DNA from 2 places in the Streptomyces sp. NPDC005963 genome. Region 1 is predicted to be linked to the other one. Evidence: riboswitches for the same ligand, from Rfam matches in the RefSeq annotation. Region 1 holds a riboswitch; the other holds the start of a gene.

Region 1 (4,187 bases):
AGTCGGGGCGCCGGGCGCTCCGCAACGGCAGTGTCTCGCGCAACGCCGGCTCGTCCACCTGGATCACCGAGGTACCGGCCGCCTCCAGGTCCTGCACCTCGTCCCGCAGGGCCAGCGCCACCTGACGGGCCGTCTCCTGAAGCGGCTGGTCATCCCGCACGAACGACCAGGCCAACATGGTGACCGGCCCGGTGAGCATCCCCTTCACCGGACGCTCGGTCAGCGACTGGGCGTAGGCCGTCCACCGCACCGTCATGGGCTCGTCCCGCGAGACGTCCCCGGCGAGGATCGGCGGACGCACATACCGGGTGCCGTACGACTGCACCCAACCGTGTTGCGTTGCGACGTAGCCCGTCAGGTGCTCGGCGAAGAACTGCACCATGTCGTTGCGCTCGGGCTCCCCGTGGACGAGGACGTCGATCCCCGCCCGTTCCTGGAAGCCGATCACCTCGTGGATCTCCCGACGGATGCGCTCCTCGTACCCGTCGACGTCGATGCGCCCCGCGCGCAGGTCGGCCCGGGCGGTGCGCAACTCGTTCGTCTGGGGAAACGAGCCGATGGTGGTGGTGGGGAGCAGCGGCAGGCCCAACAGTTCGCGTTGTGCCACGGTGCGTTCTGCGTACGGTCGGGTCCGCCGGCTGTCGGTGTCGGTGACCGCCGCGGTGCGGGCGCGCACGGTCGGATTCCGGGCGACTGTAGATGCAGCCCGGGCCCGGAGGGCCTCTCGATTGGCCGAGAGCTCCACGGCGATGGCTTCCGTGCCCTCGGTGAGCCCCCAGGCCAAGGTGGCCAACTCGTTCGTCTTCTGCCGGGCGAACGCGAGCCAGGGGGCGATCCGCGGGTCGATCTCCTGCTCCGCGGCTGCATCGAGAGGGACGTGCAGCAACGAGCAGGAGGCCGCGACGTCGACGTGATCGGCAAGCCCCAGGAGCGTGCCCAGGGTCGCCAGCGACTTCTCCAGATCGTTGATCCAGACGTTGCGACCGTTGACGACTCCGGCGACCAGCCGCTTGCCGGACAACCCCCCGACGGCGGCGATGTCACGGAGGTTCTCGGCGGCGGACTCGGTGAAGTCGATCGCGAGACCCTCCACCGGCGACTTGGCCAGCACCGGCAGCGCCTCGCCGAGCCGGTCGAAGTAGGACGCGACGAGGAGTTTCGGTCGATCGGTGAGGGTGCCGAGCACCTGGTAGGCACGTGCGGCGGCGCTCAACTCGTCCCCGGTCCGGTCCTGCACCAGGGCCGGCTCGTCGAGCTGTACCCATGCGGCGCCCGCGGCCCGCAGATCGGCGAGCACATCCGCGTAGACCGGCAGCAGTTGTTCCAGCAGGGTCAGTGGGTCGAAGTCCTGCGCCACGCCCGGAGCGGCCTTGGCGAGCAACAGATAGGTGACCGGGCCGACCAGCACGGGCCGCGGCCGGTGCCCGAGGGTCAGTGCCTCCTGGACCTGGGTGACCTGGTGGGAGGAGTCGGCGGTGAAGACGGTGTCCGGAGCGAGTTCCGGCACCAGGTAGTGGTAGTTGGTGTCGAACCACTTGGTCATCTCCAGCGGCGCCACGTCCTGGGTGCCGCGGGCCATGGCGAAGTACCCGTCCAGCCGATGGGCGGCCACGGCCGTGCGGTGGCGTTCGGGCACGGCGCCGACCATGACGCTGGTGTCCAAAACGTGGTCGTAGTACGAGAAGTCCCCGGTGGGCACCTCATGGATGCCGGCGTCGACCAACTGCTGCCAGTGGGTGCGCCGCAGGTCCGCCGCCGTCCGGTGGAGGGCGTCAGCACTGACGCGACCCTTCCAGTAACCCTCGACGGCCTTCTTCAACTCCCGGCCCTGCCCCTGTCGGGGATAGCCGTACACGGTGGCCCGTGTTGCCGCGACTGCGGACTTCGATGTCACAGAACTCTCCTTCGCGAGCATGTCGTGCGACATGTCCCGATGATCGGAGAGGAAGCGTGCAGGGCTGGCCGACCGGTCCGATCACTGCGGGACGGGCCCGCGGGTGATCCGATCGATCCGCACGCCGACCCGCCCTCGAAGGTCACCGGAACTGCCGTCCGCGCACGATGGGCGTGCGCGGGCAACGGGCAGGTCTTCGGACTCGCGGGCGCGTACGCCACCCTGTCAAAGGGGCACACACCTACTGGCCGTCGCTTCCCAGGCCCGGATGGACCCAGTGCTCATGACGGCGGTCGTTCCCACTCACCGCTGCGGGGCAGTCCCGGATTCCCACCGGGTTCCCTCTTGCGACGCACCCATCTGGCGGACAGGGCGAACCAGTTGCCCCCTCAGACTAGAGGCACCGCACGTGTGCGGATACCGCTGTTCACATTCCGGAATGTGCGAGGGCTCGCCCCACCGCGCGTCCGTCGCCCGGCTCGGGCCGGCCGAGTGCGTCGTTGTCAGTGGTGCCCCTTACTGTCGTCAGCAGTGGGAACCGGCGGACCAGATCGCCGGTTCCACCCAGGGGAGGAGTCTGCTGTGTCTCGTACCACGACGTATCTGGAGCTGTCCCAGGACGGCGAAGGGGCGCACAAGTTCTACGAGGTGACCGTGGACGACACGGTCGTCTCCGTGCGCTACGGACGCATCGGTGCGCAGGGGCAGTCCCAGGTCTCCACGTTCCCCACGGTGGACAAGGCCCGGGCGGCGGCGGCCAAGAAGGTGGGCGAGAAGGTCCGCAAGGGGTATGCGCCCGCCGTCCAGGGCGAGCGGGCGGCCCGCGCTGTGACCCGCCGCCAGGTCACCTCGGCCCCCTCCACCGCCCGTTCGGTCGCCCCGGTGCTCTGGCGCTTCCGCACGGGGTCAGCTGCCTTCGGCATCCACATCGACGAAGAGCGCTGCTGGGTGGGCAACCAGTCGGGCGAGGTGTACACGGTCAGTCACAGCGGCGAGGTGCTCGCCAAGTACTCCCTTCCGGACGGTGTCAAGTGCCTGGTCGCCGACGACTTCTGGATCTATGCAGGCTGTGACAACGGCACGGTGTACGACCTGTCGTCCAAGGTTCCGTTCGGCGCCTACGACATCGCCGCCGACGTCGACATCTTCTGGCTGGACATCCGTGAGGGCGTGCTCAACGTCTCCGACGCGCGGGGCGGATTGAACGTGATCGACCACGAGGACGAGTACCAGTGGTCGCGCACGTCCTCCGGCCCCTACGGCTGGATGGTCCGTGCCGACGACCAGGGCGTCTACCACGGCCACGGCAAGGGCGTGACGGCCTACGCACCCCACGGCAACGGCGAACTGTGGCACACCCCGACAACCGGATCCGTCCTGTTCGGCTGGCAGGAACAGGACTCGGTGTACGCCGGCACCAGCCGCAACGTGGTCCAGCGGCTCTCCAAGAAGAACGGCGCGATCGAGGCGACCTATCGCTGCGATGCCTCCGTGTACTCCTGCGCCACGGCACCCGGTGGCACCTACGTCTTCGCCGGCGACTCCTCCTCGTCGGTGTACTGCTTCGACGCCGAGGGCAACCGGCTGTGGAAGCTGGGCACGGGAGGCGGTTCGGCGCTTTCCATGCAGTACCTCGACGGGCGCCTCTACATGGTCACCACCGATGGTTCCCTCGTCTGTGTCGACGCCACCGACGCGGCGATCGCAGCAGCACAACAGGGCACGGTTCCCGTCGCCCGGGACGTCAAGTCCGCCGAGGCCCTGCCCACCTACACCCCGGCGGCCTCGCCCACCGCGGTCGCCACGGTGACGGTGGCACCGGCCGGCGGCGTTGTGGTGCAGTGCATTCAGGAGTCGGGCCGCATGCGTGTGCACGTGGTCTCCGAAGGCTTCGACCCCTCGTGGAACGTGCAATTCCCCCGCGGCATCAGGGAAGCGGGTGCGCGCTACGTGGTGGACGCCCTGCATCCCGCATCCGGCGGCTTCTACCGGGTGCGCGGTGAGATACGCCGGTTGATCTGAGCCACGATGGGCGGCGGGCGGCTCCGCCCCTGCGTGCGCGCACCGACGGCGGGCTTCCAAGGACTGCGGTCACGGCAAGCGATTGACTGATAAACAGAGTCATGGAATCGACCTCGGTGACCGCTGCCGACGCCAGCCGTGTCTGGCCCGCCCTCCTCGACGCCCACAGGGCCTATCAGGCCGCGGTCTCGCCCGCCTACGACGAGGTCCTGTGGGAGGTGGCGCAGCGCGCCGAGGACACCGGAAGCCTGGGAAAGGTCGACATCGGAGC
Region 2 (4,187 bases), on a different contig from region 1:
CTCGATCGCGCGCCGTACCATCTGCCCGACAGCAAGGAGGAGACGTGGAACAACAGATTTCTGGGCTGTCCTCGATGGCGACGCGGCCGGTGGTGACCGAGCTTTCCGAACGCATCCGACTCGACCACAGGATCCCGGTGCACTTCGCATCCGCGGGCGGGATCGAGATCGCCCGCAGGGTGCGCGGGGGCGCCGGGGCGGACCTGCTCGTGCTCGCCCATGCAGCGCTGGCCCAGTTGGAAGCGGAGGGTTTCCTCCTCGGCGGTACGGTCCGTCCGCTGTGGGTCTCCCAGGTCGTCGCCGCCGTGCCGAAGACAGCATCGGTTCCGTCATTGGAGTCGGAAGCCGACCTGCGGGCCGCCCTGCTGAGCGCGCAGAGGATCGCCTACTCCACCGGCCCCAGCGGCACGGCGCTCGTCGATCTGATCACCCGTCTGAACCTCACCGGAGTGCTCCATGACCGGCTCGTCCAAGCACCGCCGGGCGTTCCCGCGGGCAGTCTGCTGTCGTCGGGCCGGGCCGACCTGGCCTTCCAACAGCACAGCGAGCTGATGGACCTGCCGGACGTCGTCGTCATCGGACCGCTGCCGGGCGACACCGCGATCAGCTCGACGTTCAGCGGGGCCGTACTGGCCACCTCCGCCCAACCGGGCCTGGCCCGGGACGTCCTCGACTTCCTCGGCTCCGACGCGTCGACGAAGATCGCCCGCGCCAGAGGCATGCACTCGGCCGCGGGCTAGAAGATCGGTTAGCCGGGGCCGGCCCGATGACCGTGGACTGCGACGGCTGCCAGAGAGGTGCGGATGGCGTCGGTTCCGGGCATGGGTGCGCACTCCTTCAACAGCTTCGCGGCTGTGGTCGATACCGAGGTGGACACACTGGCCGGCGTTCATGGACACCATGACACGGGGGTCTGACAGAAGCTCAACAGAGAGACCGCTCCACGGGATTGAGCCCACACGGCTTCCTCTCAGGGCGTCGCCGCCCTCCCCATGGGAGCAGTGGGGCGAGCCGGGGGCGTGGAGGAGATCTGATGGGCAAGCACATCAGACGTGGGGAGTGGGCCGATAGACGAGTTCTTGGATGTGGCGGTCGAGCGTCCTGTGCTCGATCAGCTCAAGGTCGAAGTCGGCAGCCCCCTGGAAGACGGGGGCGGAACCCGTCTGACCGGTGATGACCGGGAAGATCGTCAGCTGTACGCGGTCGACCAGCCCGGAGGCCAGCAGCGCCCGGTTCATCGACAGGCTGCCGTGTGAGCGCAACGGTACCGCGGACTCCTCCTTGAGCCGGGCAACGACGTCGACGGCATCGCCGCGCACGACGTTCGCGCCCCCCGGCCAGTCGAGGGGTTCTACCAGCGTCGTCGACACCACCGTCATCGGCAGGCTCCGCATCCGCGTGACCCACGGGTCACCCCCACCGGAGCCCTCGGCGCCCGGGCCCAGCAGCTCCACGAACTCCCGGTAGGTGTTGGCCCCGAGGACCATCCGCTGCTCCGGGCCGTACTGGGCGAGGCGGTGGTCGAGGAGCTCGGGTCCCTGCTTGCCCCAGTAGCCGCCCCAGTCCCCACCGCTGTAGGACCCGAAGCCGTCCAGGCTGGAGAAGACGTCGAATGTGTAGGTGACCGTCATCGTGCTCTCCTTGAGTGCTGTTCGATGGGACTCGCTGGTACGGACCCGACTCCATGCCGAGACTCATCGCCGCGCACATCCTTCCCGGATCCACCACCTGATCCGGGAAGGATCAGGGGGCGGCGCGCCGTCGAGCAGTGGATTCCGCCACCCGGCGGGCGTCTTCGCCGTGTGACCTCCGCTTCAACTGCGGCCCAGGCATACGATCCGGCGGCGCGGTCTGTCATGATGACGCCGAAAGGCGACGGCGGATCGAGGAAACCGGTGTGAATCCGGTGCGGTCCCGCCACTGTGATCGGCGAGCGGACCCCGAACAGACCACTGCCCCTACGCGGGTGGGAAGGCCGGGGCGAGCCTTGACCCGAGAGCCAGGAGACTCACGCGGTCGCCTCCTCGACAGAACTGGGGCGGATCTCCCCAGAGGGGAGGGTGAGTCGGGATGCCCGAAGGGCAACGTTCCGGGACTCCGGTGCCGTGCCGGGTCGTCGTGTGCCGGGACTGCTGCTGCGGCAGCGCAAAGGTGACCGGTGTCGATCACGCGGCGCAGGTCGCCGTGCTGAGCCGGGACCTGCCGGTACGGATCTCCGAGTGTCTGGACGTCTGCGACCAGGCGAATGTGGTCGTCGTCCAGCCCTCCGCCGCGGGACGTGCCGCCGGTGCCCGTCCTGTCTGGCTCGGCCTCGTCAACGACTCAGCCGCGACCGACGACATCGTCGACTGGGTACGGGCGGGCGGCCCCGGAGTGGCCCCGCTGCCGGAGATCCTCGGTCTGTACGCCTTCGATCCGCCACGGCGGGTCCGTGGAGCGTCCTCCGCCGACCCTCGCTGAACCCTTCCAACCGACCGCGGCGCATCAGGCGTCCGCGGTGAGAGGACCGACCACATCATGGCAAGACGCTCCCTGTCCCTGCTGGCCGCTGCTGCCTTCCTGGTGGCGGGCTGCGGTGGCGGCACATCGACCGACCGGGACGATCCGGCCGCCTCGGGATCCGCAGCCGAGGGCTTCCCCGTCACCGTGACCAACTGCGGGGTGAAGACGACCTACGAGCGTCCGCCGCAGCGCGCGGTGACGCTGAACCAGCACGCAACGGAAGTGCTGCTGGCCCTCGGTCTGGAGAAGTCGATGGTGGGCACCGCCTATCTCGACGACAAGATCCTCCCCGAGTACCAGGAAGCCTACGAGGGGATCAAAGTGCTCTCGAAGGAGTACCCCTCCTTCGAGGTACTGCTCAACGCCGAACCGGACTTCGCCTACGCCGGGTTCGCGAGCACCTTCGACGAGAAGGAGGGCCGCAGCCGGGCCGCGCTCGCCAAAGCGGGCGTCGACTCCCACCTCAATGTGGAGGAGTGCCCGTCAGGGCCGGTGACGATGGCGATGATTGGCGAGGAACTCCGCGGCATCGGGAAGATATTCGGGGTTCCGGAGCGGGCGGAGCGCGAGGTCAAGAAGGCCGAAGCGACGCTCGGCACGGTCGACAAGAAGCTCGGCGCGGTCGATGCGCTCAAGGTGTTCGTGTACGACAGCGGCGACAAGACGGCGTTCACCGCGGGCGGTGCGGGCGTCGGCAACGAGATGATCAAGGAGGCGGGCGGGGTAAACGTCTTCGCCGATCTGGACAAGCAGTTCGGCGACGTCTCGTTCGAGCAGGTCGCCGAACGCGCCCCCGAGGTCGTCGTGATCTATGACTACGGGGACCAACCCCTGGCGGCCAAGAAGAAGTTCCTGTTGTCACACCCGGCGCTCCAGGACGTGCCCGCCATCAAGAACAAGCGGTTCGCCGTGCTCCCGTTGTCGTCGACCGTGCTCGGGGTGCGGGTACCGGCGGGCGTGGAGTCGCTGGCCCGTCAGCTGCACCCGGACCGTTTCCAGTGACGGGCGCCCCCCGGGCCTCGGGAAACGTTGTCCTCGACACCGTCGCCGAGGCTCCCGGGCCGGGCACCGCCGCGGCGGGCGGCCGGGGCCGGCCACCGTACGGGCTGGTGCTCGCCGTGCTGGCTGCCCTGGTGGTCCTCGCGGCGACCGCAGGGATCGCGGTCGGATCCATCAAGGTCCCGGCCGGGCAGGTCTGGGCGATCGTTCTGCACCACGTGCATCCTGGACTCGCCGAGGTCACCTGGACCCCGGTCCGCGAGACGATCGTGCTGGACGTACGGCTGCCCCGGGTGCTGCTGGCCGGGGTGGTCGGCGCGGGCCTCGCCGTCTCCGGCATGGCGCTCCAAGCGCTCGTCCGCAATCCGCTGGCCGATCCGATGCTGCTGGGAGTCTCATCGGGCGCATCGGTCGGCGCGGTGTCGGTACTGGTCCTCAACATCACCGTGTTCGGGTTTGTGACCCTGCCGGTGGCGGCCTTCGCCGGGGCACTCGCGGCGCTGGTCGCGGTGTACTTCCTGGCCAGGTCGGGCGGTCGGATGACCACGATCCGGCTGGTGCTGGCGGGGGTCGCGACGGCGGAGGTGCTCTCCGCGCTGGCGAGTTTCCTGATCGTCACCTCCAACGACCCGCACAAGACCCAGTCGGCTCTGCGGTGGATGCTCGGCGGCCTGGCGGGCACGACC

Evidence for each region. Region 1 has a riboswitch for cobalamin ahead of metE (5-methyltetrahydropteroyltriglutamate--homocysteine S-methyltransferase). Riboswitches for the same ligand answer to the same signal wherever they lie in the genome.
Region 2: another riboswitch for cobalamin. It lies ahead of ABZ348_RS01985 ((2Fe-2S) ferredoxin domain-containing protein); the one in region 1 lies ahead of metE (5-methyltetrahydropteroyltriglutamate--homocysteine S-methyltransferase).

The regions. Positions count from the first base shown of each region.
Region 1 is NZ_JBEXVD010000014.1:55,066-59,252, reverse strand. Features, by position in the region: gene metE (5-methyltetrahydropteroyltriglutamate--homocysteine S-methyltransferase) at 1-1,894, opposite strand, end outside; cobalamin riboswitch at 2,064-2,291, opposite strand; gene ABZ348_RS19810 (WGR domain-containing protein) at 2,477-3,916, shown strand; gene ABZ348_RS19805 (hypothetical protein) at 4,018-4,187, shown strand, end outside.
Region 2 is NZ_JBEXVD010000001.1:476,929-481,115, reverse strand. Features, by position in the region: gene ABZ348_RS01995 (substrate-binding domain-containing protein) at 45-740, shown strand; gene ABZ348_RS01990 (dihydrofolate reductase family protein) at 1,047-1,631, opposite strand; cobalamin riboswitch at 1,886-2,010, shown strand; gene ABZ348_RS01985 ((2Fe-2S) ferredoxin domain-containing protein) at 2,071-2,460, shown strand; gene ABZ348_RS01980 (ABC transporter substrate-binding protein) at 2,518-3,504, shown strand; gene ABZ348_RS01975 (iron ABC transporter permease) at 3,609-4,187, shown strand, end outside.